DNA from 3 places in the Bradyrhizobium sp. CIAT3101 genome. Region 1 is predicted to be linked to each of the others. Evidence: riboswitches for the same ligand, from Rfam matches in the RefSeq annotation. Region 1 holds a riboswitch; each other region holds the start of a gene.
The links. A riboswitch is a leader RNA that binds a small molecule or an ion and turns the genes downstream of it on or off. The one in region 1 is predicted to bind glycine.
Positions count from the first base shown of each region.

Region 2: it holds a riboswitch for glycine, as region 1 does, so the genes downstream of both, QA645_RS39845 (D-amino acid dehydrogenase) here and QA645_RS16355 (D-amino acid dehydrogenase) in region 1, are expected to answer to the same signal.
Region 3: it holds a riboswitch for glycine, as region 1 does, so the genes downstream of both, gcvT (glycine cleavage system aminomethyltransferase GcvT) here and QA645_RS16355 (D-amino acid dehydrogenase) in region 1, are expected to answer to the same signal.

Region 1 covers NZ_CP121634.1:3,495,583-3,499,929, forward strand. Annotated here, with positions in the region: gene QA645_RS16350 (ABC transporter permease) at 1-657, opposite strand, end outside; gene QA645_RS16355 (D-amino acid dehydrogenase) at 839-2,152, opposite strand; glycine riboswitch at 2,220-2,345, opposite strand; glycine riboswitch at 2,349-2,453, opposite strand; gene QA645_RS16360 (M20/M25/M40 family metallo-hydrolase) at 2,549-3,679, opposite strand; gene QA645_RS16365 (ABC transporter substrate-binding protein) at 3,948-4,347, shown strand, end outside.
Region 2 covers NZ_CP121634.1:8,554,823-8,559,169, reverse strand. Annotated here, with positions in the region: gene QA645_RS39850 (Lrp/AsnC family transcriptional regulator) at 1-245, opposite strand, end outside; gene QA645_RS39845 (D-amino acid dehydrogenase) at 953-2,200, opposite strand; glycine riboswitch at 2,263-2,350, opposite strand; glycine riboswitch at 2,354-2,453, opposite strand; gene QA645_RS39840 (D-aminoacyl-tRNA deacylase) at 3,213-4,151, shown strand; gene QA645_RS39835 (Xaa-Pro peptidase family protein) at 4,237-4,347, shown strand, end outside.
Region 3 covers NZ_CP121634.1:3,330,895-3,335,241, reverse strand. Annotated here, with positions in the region: gene alaS (alanine--tRNA ligase) at 1-1,595, opposite strand, end outside; glycine riboswitch at 1,819-1,907, shown strand; gene gcvT (glycine cleavage system aminomethyltransferase GcvT) at 2,054-3,202, shown strand; gene gcvH (glycine cleavage system protein GcvH) at 3,215-3,583, shown strand; gene gcvP (aminomethyl-transferring glycine dehydrogenase) at 3,745-4,347, shown strand, end outside.

The DNA of each region.
Region 1 (4,347 bases):
CTTGGCGCGCGCCGTTCGCACGTAATCCTCGCCGAGCACATCGAGCATCGCGGCGCGCGTCATGCGCGCGATCAGCGCGATGTAGATGAAGGAGAGCGCGCAGGTCGGCAGGATGATGCGCTCGAAGAACGCGCCGAAGCCGGCAGAGATGCTCTTGAAGCCCTGCACCGGCACCCAGCGCAAATCGATCGCAAAGACCTCGATCAGGACATAGCCGACCACGAACACCGGCACCGAGAAGCCGAGCACGGACAGGCCCATCACGAAACGGTCGATCCAGGTGCCGTGCTTCCAGGCCGCGATGACGCCGAGCGGCACCGCAACGATGACGGCGAGGATGATGGTCGACAGCGCGATCGAGATCGACGGCTCGACGCGCTGGCCGATCATCTTCATGACCGGCAGGTTGGAAATCAGGGAGGTTCCGAGGTCGCCGTGCAGCAGCTTGCCGACCCAGGTGACGAACTGCACGATCAGGGGTTCATTGAGGCCGAGCGAGGTGCGGATGCGCTCCAGCCGTTCAGGTGTCGCATTGTCGCCGGCGAGGATCGCGGCGGGGTCGCCGGGCGTCAGCCGCAGCAGCAGGAACACGAACAGCGCCACGACGCCCATCACGGGCACCGCAGCCAGAACGCGGCGAATGAGATAACCTAGCATGCACCTATCTCCGGCTGCAGATTGTGGGGGGCCGAGAGGCGCCCGTGGATTCGGTCGTGTCTATCATGCGCGCCTGTCTCTCGGGCTGGAAGACCCGGCCGGAGAGCCGTCCTCGTGGGGCAAATTGTGTGCCAAGGGCAGGGCGGTCGCAAGGGGCCGCCCCGCATCGATTTGCGACCACTCAGGATGCACGACGCATCTCGCGCTCAACCCCAAGTTCGCCCCGAAATGAGGGGACGGTTGGCGGTGCGTTGAGCCCGCGCCAGCCGTCGATGGTTCCGGCGATCATCTGCGCGGTCGCGGCCGACAAGGTCCAGCCGAGATGGCCGTGGCCGGTGTTAAAGAACACGCCGGGCATCCGGCCCGCGCGCACCACCGGCATCATGTTCGGCATCATCGGCCTGAGCCCGGCCCACGGAATGATGCGAGACGTCTCGACCGCCGGAAAGTTGCTGCGCACCCAGTCGACCAGCGGCTGCACGCGATCGGCGCGGATGTCGCGGTTGAAGTCGTTGAACTCGGCCGTGCCGGCCACACGAAAACGATCGGCGCCGAGCCGGCTGGTGACGATCTTGGCGGCCTCGTCGAGCAGGCTGACGGTCGGCGTCGCATTGCGGCTCTCGGCAGTGTCGAGCTGGATGGTGATCGAATAACCCTTCACCGGATAGACATTGACGCGCTCGTCGAGCATCGCCGCGAAATGACGGCTGGCAACGCCGGCGCAGACCACGACGCCATCGACCTTCAGCATGCCGCGCGCGGAGGCGACCGCGTCGCTTGCGCTGAGATCGGCCCAGCCGATGACGAAGCCGCCGCGAGCTTGCGCGATGGAATCGATATTGGCCTCATGGATGAAGGTTGCGCCGCGCCGCTTGCAGGCCTCTGCCAGCCCGCGCGTGAACTTGTGGATGTCGCCGGTGGCATCCGACGGCGTGTAGAAGCCGCCGTAATAATCCTTGCGCAGCGTCGGCTCGATCGTGCGGATTTCTTCCGGCGTCACCGGGTGGCGATCGAGTCCGCCTTCCTGCAGCAGCGCATTGACGCGCAGGCCGGATTCAAAACCCTTCTTGTCGTGATAGATGTGGAGGATGCCGCGGCGTTCGAGATCGAAGTCGATGCCTTCGCGCGTCGCGATCTCGAACAGGTGCTTGCGGGCTTCGATCGCGAGCCGCGTCGTCAAAATCGTATTGGCGCGGTAGTTGCCGATATTGGCGACGAACTCGCTCATCCACGAATATTTGTGCCAGTTCGGCCGCGGGTTCATCAAGAGCGGCGCATCGCGCCGGAACATCCAGCGCAGGCCTTTGAGGATCGTCGCGGTGCTGTTCCACACCTCGGCATTGCTGGCGGAGAGCTGTCCGCCGTTCGCAAACGAGGTCTCCATCGCGGCGTAGCGATGCTTGTCGAGCACCGTGACCTTGTAGCCGCGTTCGAGCAGGGCATAGGCGGTCGTCACGCCGGTGATGCCGGCGCCGATGATGGCGATATGTGTCATGTTGAGCAGGGGCTCCCGTGAGTTAGGATAGGCTAACCGCCGGCCCGAAAGCCGTTGGCGGCGCCCCATCTGTCACGGTTACCTGAGAGCTTGATCCGGCACGGACCTCGACGAGGCAGAACCTCACGAGACCTGCGCAGACTATCCCCTTCGGTGGACGTCACGACGTCGATCGTGCCGTCTCTCTCCAGATCGTCCTGACGATACAGTCCTTTTGCCTGAGAGTTTCCGGGGCGGTTGCTCCGTCGGCGCCGCAATGAAAGCTGGATGCCTTCATTGCGATCTCTCCCGCATCGTCGCGTGGACCATCGAGCAGTACGATGCGCCTCATTTTTAGACAAGGCTAAATTTCATCCGCGACTGCCAATGCATTGTGCAGTGCGAAGTTGATTCACTTTAGTCGAGCGTCGCCAGCAGTCCCGCCATCAGGCGGCCGCGTTCAACCAGGCTATCGACCTCGATGAACTCTTCGAGCGTGTGGCCATTGCCGCCACGCACGCCGAGGCCGTCGAGCGTCGGGATGCCCATCGCGCCCGTGAAGTTGCCGTCGGAGCCGCCGCCGGAGCTCGCATGCGGTAATTCCGCGCCAAGAGATTTGGCGATGCCGCGCGCCTTTTCATACAGCGCCATGGTACCGGCATCAGGCTCCCACACCGGCCGCGTCACGCCACGTGTCACCTTGAAGGAGACATCATTCGCCGTACCCGAGAGCGCAAGCATCCGTTCGACGCCGCGGTCGAGATCGGCCTGGCGCTTGGCCATAGACAGCGCTTCGCCGGTGGCAGTCGTGGCAACGCAATTGACCCATTGGCCACCATGCACGACGCCGACCGAGAAGGTGCAGTCCTCCGTCGTCATCGCGTCGATCGCGAGAATCTGCCGTGCCATCTCGCGGATCGCCGAGCGTCCCGCCGACAAGGTCGCGCCGGCGTGGCTCGGCCGCCCCGTCGCTTCCAGATTGAAGCGCGCGATCGCGTAACGTCCGGTGGTGACGCCGTTGTCGGCGCGGCCAGGCTCGGGCACCAGCACATATTTGTTGCGCGCGGCTTCCGCTTCGATGATGTCGCGCGTCGAGGGCGTGCCGACTTCCTCGTCCGGCGTGAACAGGATGGTGATCGGAAGCGGCGTGGTGAAGGCCGCGCGCGCCAGCTGCCGGATCGCTTCCAGCGAGAGATAGTTGCCGCCCTTCATGTCGTAGATGCCGGGGCCGTAGCACTTGTTGCCCTCGCGCCGCCATTTCAGCTTCTCGATGGTGCCGACCGGGTGGACGGTATCCATGTGCCCGGCGATCAGGATGCCGGGTTCGCCTTGCCTGGGATGCGGGAAGCGCGCGCGAACGACGCCGCCGAAGCCCTGACGGCCGGCGATGCGCTCGATGGTCGCACCCATGATCGCCATATCCCGCGCTGCGATATCGAGCATGCGGTTGACCGCGCCCGCATCCCAGGTCGGGCTTTCGCATTCCACCCAGGTGCGCAGGCCCTCGAGCATCGCCTCGGAATCGAAGGGAAGATTGGCTGGATTCATCTTAATGTCTCTCAAGCTTCGAAAGATGGAATGCGCATTGCATCAGCGCGGGCAGGACAAGCGGGGAGAGTTGTAGAGCCAAACCGATCTTTGTGGAGCCCGTGCATGCGCCGCAAGGGCTTGCACCGAAACCGGATTGACGCGCTCAAGACTGTCTGCAAGTCTCGAAAGATAAAGGCATTGCATGAGGTTAGTTCGCCTAGGGAACGAACCGAATGCTCAACCAATAACCCGCCTTTGAACAGTTTCACGTCAGGAGAAACTTTCTATGTTGAGCTTGATGCGCCGGGGGCGACGCGCGTTCGCCTCCACACTCGCGCTGTCGGTCGTCGCGCTCTCGACGGCGATGGCATCGCCGGTATTTGCGGCCGGCAAGACCATCACCGCGGTGATGCATTCGGATCTGCGCATCATCGATCCGATCTTCACCACCGCCTACATCACGCGTGACCATGGCTACATGGTCTACGACACGCTGATCACGACGGATGCGAACTTCAAGATCCAGCCGCAGATGGCGGATTGGAAGATCTCCGACGACAAGCTCACCTACACCTTCACGCTGCGCGACGGCCTGAAGTGGCATGACGGCACGCCGGTCACCGCCGAGGATTGCGTCGCCTCTCTGAAGCGCTGGGCCGCCGTCGACGGCATGGGCCAGCAGATGA
Region 2 (4,347 bases), 4.3 Mb from region 1:
TCGATGATGTCCGAGCGCTCTCGTTCCAATGTCACCAGCACTAGCATCTGAATAGGTCTTCCGACCGCCTTGGCCGAAACGATCGAAACGTCAGCCTCGATAATGCCGTCCGACCGAAGCCTCTTTAGCCTGCGTTGACAGGCGGTAGCGGAAAGCCCGGCCAGTTCGCCAATCGTCTCGGATGTGAGACGGTTATTCTTTTGCACGATCTCCAGGATGTGAGCGTCGATTCGGTCGTACCTCATAACAAGCTCCAGGCTTAAGAGGAGATCCTGCAAAAGATCGCCAACTTCCGCAGAAAAACATCTAAAATCAGACAAATGTCGTCGAAAACGCTCTTTATGACATCAGTATCGTCGATCTAACGGCAATTACAAGAAATATGCTGCATGGCTTGTAAAATGCCCTTCGAAACGCCCTTCGTCCCGTAATGCAGACTTCTCTAAGATAAGCGTCAGCTGGGCGCACAGCAGGCGTCGCTCCGCAGCAGTTGGGGAGTCGACGAGACTTGAGCTTGGCGATGCATCTCGGTGTTTCGGGACGACGTGTCGTTGGATCGGGTTGGTTTTACGCTCGGGTGGGCGGGGCGGAACGGCTTTGGCGCGCTCGATTCGCTCCGCGCAAAGCTGCGTCCTGCCCCTAAATGCCACGGCACTTCACGGTGTGTGCTGCGTACGCCTTGCTAAGAAATGACGTCGTTCATGCGGCCCCATCTGGTCGGCGTCAATTCGGGAACGGTCGCAACAACTGCGTCATACAAGGCTTTCGGAAGCAACGTACCAAGTGGTCCACAGGGGCTTACCTAAGCAATGAATTGCGGGAAGCACGTCGCCCGGTACTGAAGGTCGCATCATCCTTCGAGAGCGACTGCAAAATCCGCTTCGGCGCTGTCAATCGACATGCTCCCGCCCCGATATCGGCGGGAGCATGGACCAGGACCCACTCAACAGGATCAGGGCACGGATTCGCTCAGCCGAGTATTGCTGCGATCTGCGGCAATGACATCAGCGATCATTTCAGCTGTGACAGCGGATAATGTCCAACCGAGATGGCCATGGCCGGTGTTGTAGAAGATATTCGAGCGTTTGCCTCGGCCAACCCGCGGCATCATGCTAGGTGTCATAGGACGCAAGCCCGCCCATGGCACCACCTGCGCGGTGGATACATCCGGGAACGATCGCTCCACCCACCGTATCAGGGGCTTAATTCGGTCCCAGCGGATATCGCGGTTTTCGCCATTAAATTCGGCGGTCCCGGCGACCCGGAAGCGATCCTCTCCTAACCGGCTGGTCACGATCTTGGTAGCCTCGTCCAGGAGGCTGACACGAGGCGCAGCCTTTTGGCTCGTTTCGTCTCCCAGCTCTACCGTGATGGAATAGCCCTTGACGGGATAAATGTTTATGTTGTCCCCCAGCATTGAAGCAATGCGGCGGCTGCCGACTCCCGCGCAAACCACTGCGCGTTCGGCATTGAGTTCTTCCTTCAACGAACCTCGTTTCCAGTGTACGACCACACCGTCTCGATCGGACCGAATGCCGCAGATATCTGCATCAAAGACGAAGCGTACGCCCCCTCGCTCGCAAGCCGCAGCGAGGCCGCGCGTGAACTTGTGAATGTCGCCGGTTGAGTCAGACGGGGTAAAGAAGCCACCATAATACTGATCGCGCAGAGCTGGCTCTATTGCAAGCATTTCAGAGGGCGTCACGGGACGGCGATCCAATCCGCCTTTGAGCAGCAACTGATTCACGCGAGAGGCCGCATCGAAGTCGGACTTGCTCGAATAAACGTGCAAAATTCCTCGCCGCTCCAAGTCGAAATCGATGCTCTCCCGATCGGCTAGCTCAAAAAGATGCTTGCGAGCAGCTATCGCTAGCTTCGTCGTTTCGATCGTGTTGTGGCGGTAGTTTCGAATCTGGCTTACGAACTCTGCCAGCCAAGTATATTTGTGAAAACTGGGCCTTGGGTTCAGCAACAGTGGTGCGTCTTTGCGCAGCATCCACCTCAAGCCTTTTACGATCGTTGCGACGTTATTCCAGACCTCGGCATTGCTTGCCGATAATTGGCCGCCGTTCGCAAACGAAGTGTCCATCGCCGGATAGCGCTGGCGATCAAAGACTGTCACCGAATAGCCGCGGCGGGCCAGGGCATAGGCAGTTGTAACTCCGGTAATACCGGATCCAATAATGACGATCGTGCTCATCGTGCGCTCCAAGACAGGGTTGAACGAACGGTGAAATGGCTTCGCCATGTCTCCGTCCCCAAATCTGTCCGTGCACCTGAGAGCTTTCTCCGCAATCCGCGTGGATTACGGTCCCCTTCGGTGGGTGCTGACCGGCACCTCTCTCCAGATCGTCCTCGGTGTGCGGTCCTGGGCCTGAGAGTTTCCTTGGGGAGTTGCTCCGTCGGCGGTGATACGCCTTTGCAGGCTTATCGCGCTCTCCCGCACACCATCATCAGACACGATGACAGTCTCAGACGCACTCACTCCCTGTCAAGCCGCGATGAATCGTCGGATCCAAAAATCGGCGGCGTAAGCGGCAACTCGATGTTTGCCCAAGCTCCCCACCAAGATTAGCAGGTGGCTTATTGCCAGGTACTATGCTGATCTCGCTTTTTGAGGATTGCATTCGCTGGATGTCCCAGTGGTTTCCATCGAGCTATCCGCGGCTAGCGCAGAAATACTGCGGGATCCTGAAAAGAACGCACAATGTTTGCGTGGCGACGCTCTAATAAATATGCGGTGGTGTAGGACCCTACAAAGCTAGTGCCTTTCATGCATCTCTTTCAAAGTCGAGCCAAAATGGAGGCCTGCACGCCTGAGGCGATCGCTATGCTCGATGAGGGGCTCTTCACACCACTTTCGTCGACGTCTGTGGCATATGGCGGCAGGATTCGACCTTGTTCGTCGCGCAACCAGGTTAAGTTCGTTGCTGGTCCGGCGATCCGCTGCCGCGTTTTTCGTTTCGCGCGATTTCCAGTCCATGCTCCGCCAAACATGCCGGCCGCAACAGGGCCCAGTTTGCGGGTGGCGCTGCTGTGACGCTATTCGGGCTTGAGTTAATCGCCTCCCGCGCGCTCGCTCTCGCCCTGCAAGCTCGCAGTTCCGGGCGAAGAGCAGGGTGTTTTCCGACAAAATCGAAAAGACGACGGCGCCAAGTTGAAGATAGACGTCCCACGCTCTCGATCTGCTTAGAACTCGGCGGAGGACCTCGATGAGACATGCCGTCTTTGTCTTCTGCGTCGATGGAGAAAAGGACCCGGTCGCGGGGCACGTTCTGGATGCTCTCAAGGCGGATTGCGCTCTAGTTCCAACGAGTTTTGAAGTCGATGGGCACTCCGTCCGCGAAGTTGCTGGCTTGCATGATGCCAGAATTTCGATCGTGGCCACGAACGAGGTCGTAAGTAACGACTATGCGCGCTACGCGCCAATGTTCAATGATCGGTTCGGTGATGCCAACGTTATTGGCATCGTGAACTGGCACGAGGGCGCCAATGCGCCAAACGCAATCTTCTCGGTTCAAACGACCGGCGATCTGGGCACGGGGACCTTCAGCGCGGTCGACCCTCGGATTACGCGGGGACTTCTTCTGGCGATCGAAGCCGAGCGGGTCGCTTCCGGTCTTGACCCCTATCGCACTTATCTCGAGGCGACTCATTGGTCGGGCGTCAAGGCTGGTGATGCTGGTACCCGTCTCGCTGACCTGCCACCTTCGGCTGTCGATGTCGAGATCGGAAGCTCGCCCGAAGATTGGGCACATCCTCTTGCAGCTCGAGTGCTGGCGCGATCCCTACTGCGAATTTTCGATCGTATTGAGGAACCGGTACATTCCGTGCTCTGCATCGGAGGTGTTCACTTCGAGCCGAGCTTCACGAACGCGGTATTGCAGTCGCGCGATCGACCCGCGATCGCGGCTAGTCACGTCCTACCAAACCACTGGCTCGTGTCGGACGGCTATGACCAGGAAAGCCGTTTGATCGACCTGCGAGCTTGCGTGCGATCCATTGTAGGCGGAATTCAAAGCATCGTTCACCACGACAAGCTGAAAGCTCCTTACAAAGGTCTTGTTCGCCTGCTCGCAGAGGAGCTCGGTATTCCGATGCTTTCGCATAAAAAACTGCGCGCGGCTGTTCCGAAGGATATTGTCGAATGAGCGCGCGAGGGCGGCCATCTGCTGTCGAGCCGGCATATAAATTGTCGGTTGTCCTGCGATTGACGTGTTTCTCTGGAGAAGAGCGATGAACGGTATGGGGATGGATTCGATTAGGACCATTCAGTATGATCCCTTTCCCTGGATCGAATACGAGGGTCGCGTCGAGCGCGCGCGGCGTTTGATGAAACAGCATGCC
Region 3 (4,347 bases), 160 kb from region 1:
AAGAAATCGCCGAGCTTCTTCTGCGTGTCGGTGACGCGGAATTTGATGCCGCCCTCGCCCGTCAGCACGCCGGTGTCGCCGACCTGGCCGCCGGACTCCGCATAGAACGGCGTCTGGTTCAGCAGCAGCGCACCGGTGTCGCCGGCCTTGAGGCTGGCAACCTCAGCGCCGTCCTTCACCAGCGCAGACACCACGCCTTCGGCGCTCTCGGTCTCGTAGCCCAGAAATTCGGTGGCCCCGAGCTTCTCGCGCAGCGGGAACCAGATCGCTTCGGATGCCGCTTCGCCAGAGCCCTTCCAGGATTCGCGCGCCTTGGCTTTCTGCCGCTCCATCGCGTCGGTGAACGAGGCCTGGTCGACGCCGATGCCGCGCGACTTCAGCGCGTCCTGCGTCAGGTCGAGCGGAAAACCATAGGTGTCGTACAGCGTGAAGGCGACGTCGCCGTCGAACATGTCGCCCTTCTTCAGGCCCGCGCTCTTCTCATCCAGGATGGCCAAGCCGCGCGACAGAGTCTTGCGGAAGCGGGTCTCTTCCAGCCGCAGCGTCTCCTCGATCAGGTTTTCTGCGCGCATCAGATCGGGATAGGCCTGGCCCATCTCGCGGACCAGCGCCCAGACCAGGCGATGCATCAGCGGCTCCTTGGCCCCTAACAGCTGCGCATGGCGCATCGCGCGGCGCATGATCCGGCGCAGCACGTAGCCGCGGCCTTCGTTCGACGGCAACACGCCGTCCGCGACCAGGAAGGCCGAGGAGCGCAGATGGTCGGCGATGACGCGGAACGAGGCGACGGTCTGCTCGTTCGGTCCGCTGCCCAGCGCCGACGACGTCGCGTCAATCAGATGACGGAACAGATCGGTCTCGAACACGCTGTCGACGCCCTGCATGACGCTGGCCATGCGCTCGAGGCCCATGCCGGTGTCGATCGAGGGACGCGGCAGATCAACGCGCTGCTCCTTCGTCACCTGCTCGTATTGCATGAACACGAGATTCCAGAATTCGAGGAAGCGATCGCCGTCCTCTTCCGGCGAGCCGGGAGGGCCGCCCCAGATATGGTCGCCGCGGTCGATGAAGATTTCCGAGCACGGGCCGCATGGGCCGGTGTCGCCCATCGCCCAGAAATTATCCGAGGTCGGGATGCGGATGATGCGGTCGTCGGAGAAGCCGGCGATCTTCTTCCAGAGTCCGGCCGCCTCGTCGTCGGTGTGATAGACGGTGACGAGCAGCTTGTCCTTCTTGAGCCCGTATTCTTTCGTGATCAGCTTCCAGGCCAGCTCGATCGCGCGCTCCTTGAAATAGTCGCCGAACGAGAAGTTGCCGAGCATTTCGAAGAAGGTGAGATGGCGCGCGGTGTAGCCGACATTGTCGAGGTCGTTGTGCTTGCCGCCGGCGCGCACGCATTTCTGCGACGTGGTGGCGCGCTGATAGGGCCGCTTCTCGACGCCGGTGAAGACGTTCTTGAACTGCACCATGCCGGCATTGGTGAACATCAACGTCGGATCGTTGCGCGGCACCAATGGCGAGGACGACACGATCTCGTGGCCGTTCTCGGCAAAGAAGTTCAGAAAGGTCGACCTGATCTCGTTGACGCCGCTCATGTTCATCCAATCGGGTGTGCTTGGACCCGCTTTCCTGCCATCCAAACCGGTGATTTGGGCTGATATCTGCGGGCCAAAGCGCTTTTAGACAAGGCCAGCTTCGCTGTCCAGAAACTGTGCAGAAAGATCAGAGGGTTGCCGCAGTCGCGCAATCCCGTTGGAAAGCCGCCAGGTGCGCGTTGACAGGCTTGGCCGGGCTGTGGTCTGTACCCATCTGTATCGTACGGCCACGTCGGGAGAGACCGGCTTCATTGCCGGCGCCGAAGGAGCAACCGCCCCGGAAACTCTCAGGCAAAAGGACCGCGTGGCTTTGACGACATCTGGAAAGAGGCGCCGACGGGCTTGAAGCCCGGACTGCGTCCGCCGACGGGATAATACTCTCAGGCACAGCGACAGATGGGGCTTCGACTGGTTGCTTCCGGGGAATCGTCCCCGGGGAACCGCCGAGGACCCCTGCGATGTCCGTGCGTGACGACAAAGACTCCCTGAAACGTACCCCCCTCCACGACCTTCATGTGACGCTTGGCGGCAAGATGGTGCCGTTCGCGGGCTACGACATGCCCGTGCAGTACCCCGCAGGCGTCCTGAAGGAGCACCTTCAGACCCGCTCCTCCGCCGGCCTGTTCGACGTCTCCCACATGGGCCAGATCGCCCTTCGGCCGAAATCCGGCAGGGTCGAGGACGCCGCCCGCGCGCTGGAGCGGCTGGTGCCGCAGGATATTGTGGCGATTGCGCCGGGACGGCAGCGCTACGCCCAGTTCACCAATGCCGATGGCGGGCTTCTGGACGATCTGATGGTCGCCAATTTCGGCGATCACCTGTTCCTGGTCGTCAACGCCGCCTGCAAGGCCGAGGACGAGGCGCATCTGCGCGCGAATCTCTCCGACGCCTGCATCATCGATTCGCTTGCCGATCGCGCGCTGATCGCGTTGCAGGGCCCGAAGGCCGAGTCAGCGCTGGCGAAATTATGTGCAGCAGCGCCCGCCATGAAGTTCATGGATGCCGGCCCGCACGAGGTTGCCGGCCTCCCCTGTTTCGTCTCGCGCTCGGGCTACACCGGCGAGGACGGTTTTGAGATCTCGGTGGCAGCTAGCAATGCCGAGCGCCTCGCCAAGACATTGCTGGACAACTCCGATGTGATGCCGATCGGCCTTGGTGCCCGCGACAGCCTGCGGCTGGAAGCCGGGCTCTGTCTCTATGGCCACGACATCGATACCGAGACGACGCCGGTCGAGGCCGCACTTGAATGGTCGGTGCAGAAGAGCCGCCGCACCGGCGGCGCCCGCGCCGGCGGTTTTCCTGGTGCCGACAAGATCCTCGCGCATTTCGATCACGGCGCAGCCCGCCGCCGCGTCGGCCTGCGCACGGAGGGCCGCGCGCCGGTGCGCGAAGGCGCGCTGTTGTTTGCCGATAGCGAGGGCGGCGAGCCGATCGGCAAGGTCACCTCAGGCGGCTTCGGCCCGAGCCTGAATGCGCCGGTGGCGATGGGCTACGTGCCCACTGCCTCAAGCGCGCTCGATACAAAACTCTTCGCCGAGGTGCGCGGGCAACGTCTGCCGCTCACCGTCGCCGCCATGCCGTTCGTGAAAAACACCTACAAACGCTGAGGACTTCAGAAAATGACCACGACGCTGTACACCACCGACCACGAATGGCTCGCGATCGACGGCGATGTCGCAACCGTCGGCATCACGGATTACGCGCAGTCGCAGCTCGGCGACGTCGTGTTCGTCGAATTGCCCAAGGTCGGCCGCACCCTGAAGAAGGCGGAAGCCGCCGCCGTCGTGGAATCGGTCAAGGCCGCCTCCGACGTTTACGCGCCGATCTCCGGCGAGGTGCTCGAGACCAACGCCGAACTCGCCGCCGAGCCAGCGCTGGTGAACTCGGATGCACAAAGCAAAGCCTGGTTCTTCAAGATCAAGATTGCCGACAAGAGCGAGCTCGGCGGCCTCATGGATGAAGCCGCCTACAAGGCGCATACGGCGTGAGATGAAGCGAACTCTGACCTCATATTCGGTGTCATCGCCCGCGCAGGCGGGCGATCCAGTACGCCGCAGCTTCTCGGTTCAAGCTGTGACGCTTGCGTGTACTGGATGCCCCGCCTTCGCGGGGCATGACGGCGACAGCGAAATCTAAGCGAGGACCCATGATGACCGCGCACCGCAAATCCAATGGCGAGACCACTCCCTTCGCACGCCGCCACATCGGCCCCTCGGCGCGCGATGTCACCGCAATGCTCGAGACCGTCAACGCCAAGAGCGTCGACGCACTGATGGCAGAGACGCTGCCCGCCTCGATCCGGCAGGCCGCGCCGCTCGATCTCGGCAAGCCGCTGAGCGAGACCGAGGCGATCGCGCATATGGCCGAGCTCGCGCGGCAGAACCAGGTTTTCACCTCGCTGATCGGCCAGGGCTATTCGGGCACGATCCTGCCCGCGGTGATCCAGCGCAACATCCTCGAAAACCCCGCCTGGTACACGGCATATACGCCCTACCAGCCCGAGATCAGCCAGGGCCGGCTGGAGGCGCTGTTCAACTTCCAGACCATGATCTGCGACCTCACCGGGCTCGATGTCGCCAACGCCTCGCTGCTCGATGAGGCGACTGCCGCAGCCGAAGCCATGGCGCTCGCGGAGCGGCATTCGCGGGTCGAGGCAAAGGCCTTCTTCGTCGACAAGGACGTCCATCCGCAGACGCTCGCTGTGATGCGCACCCGCGCCGAACCGCTCGGCTGGTCGCTGGTCGTCGGCGAT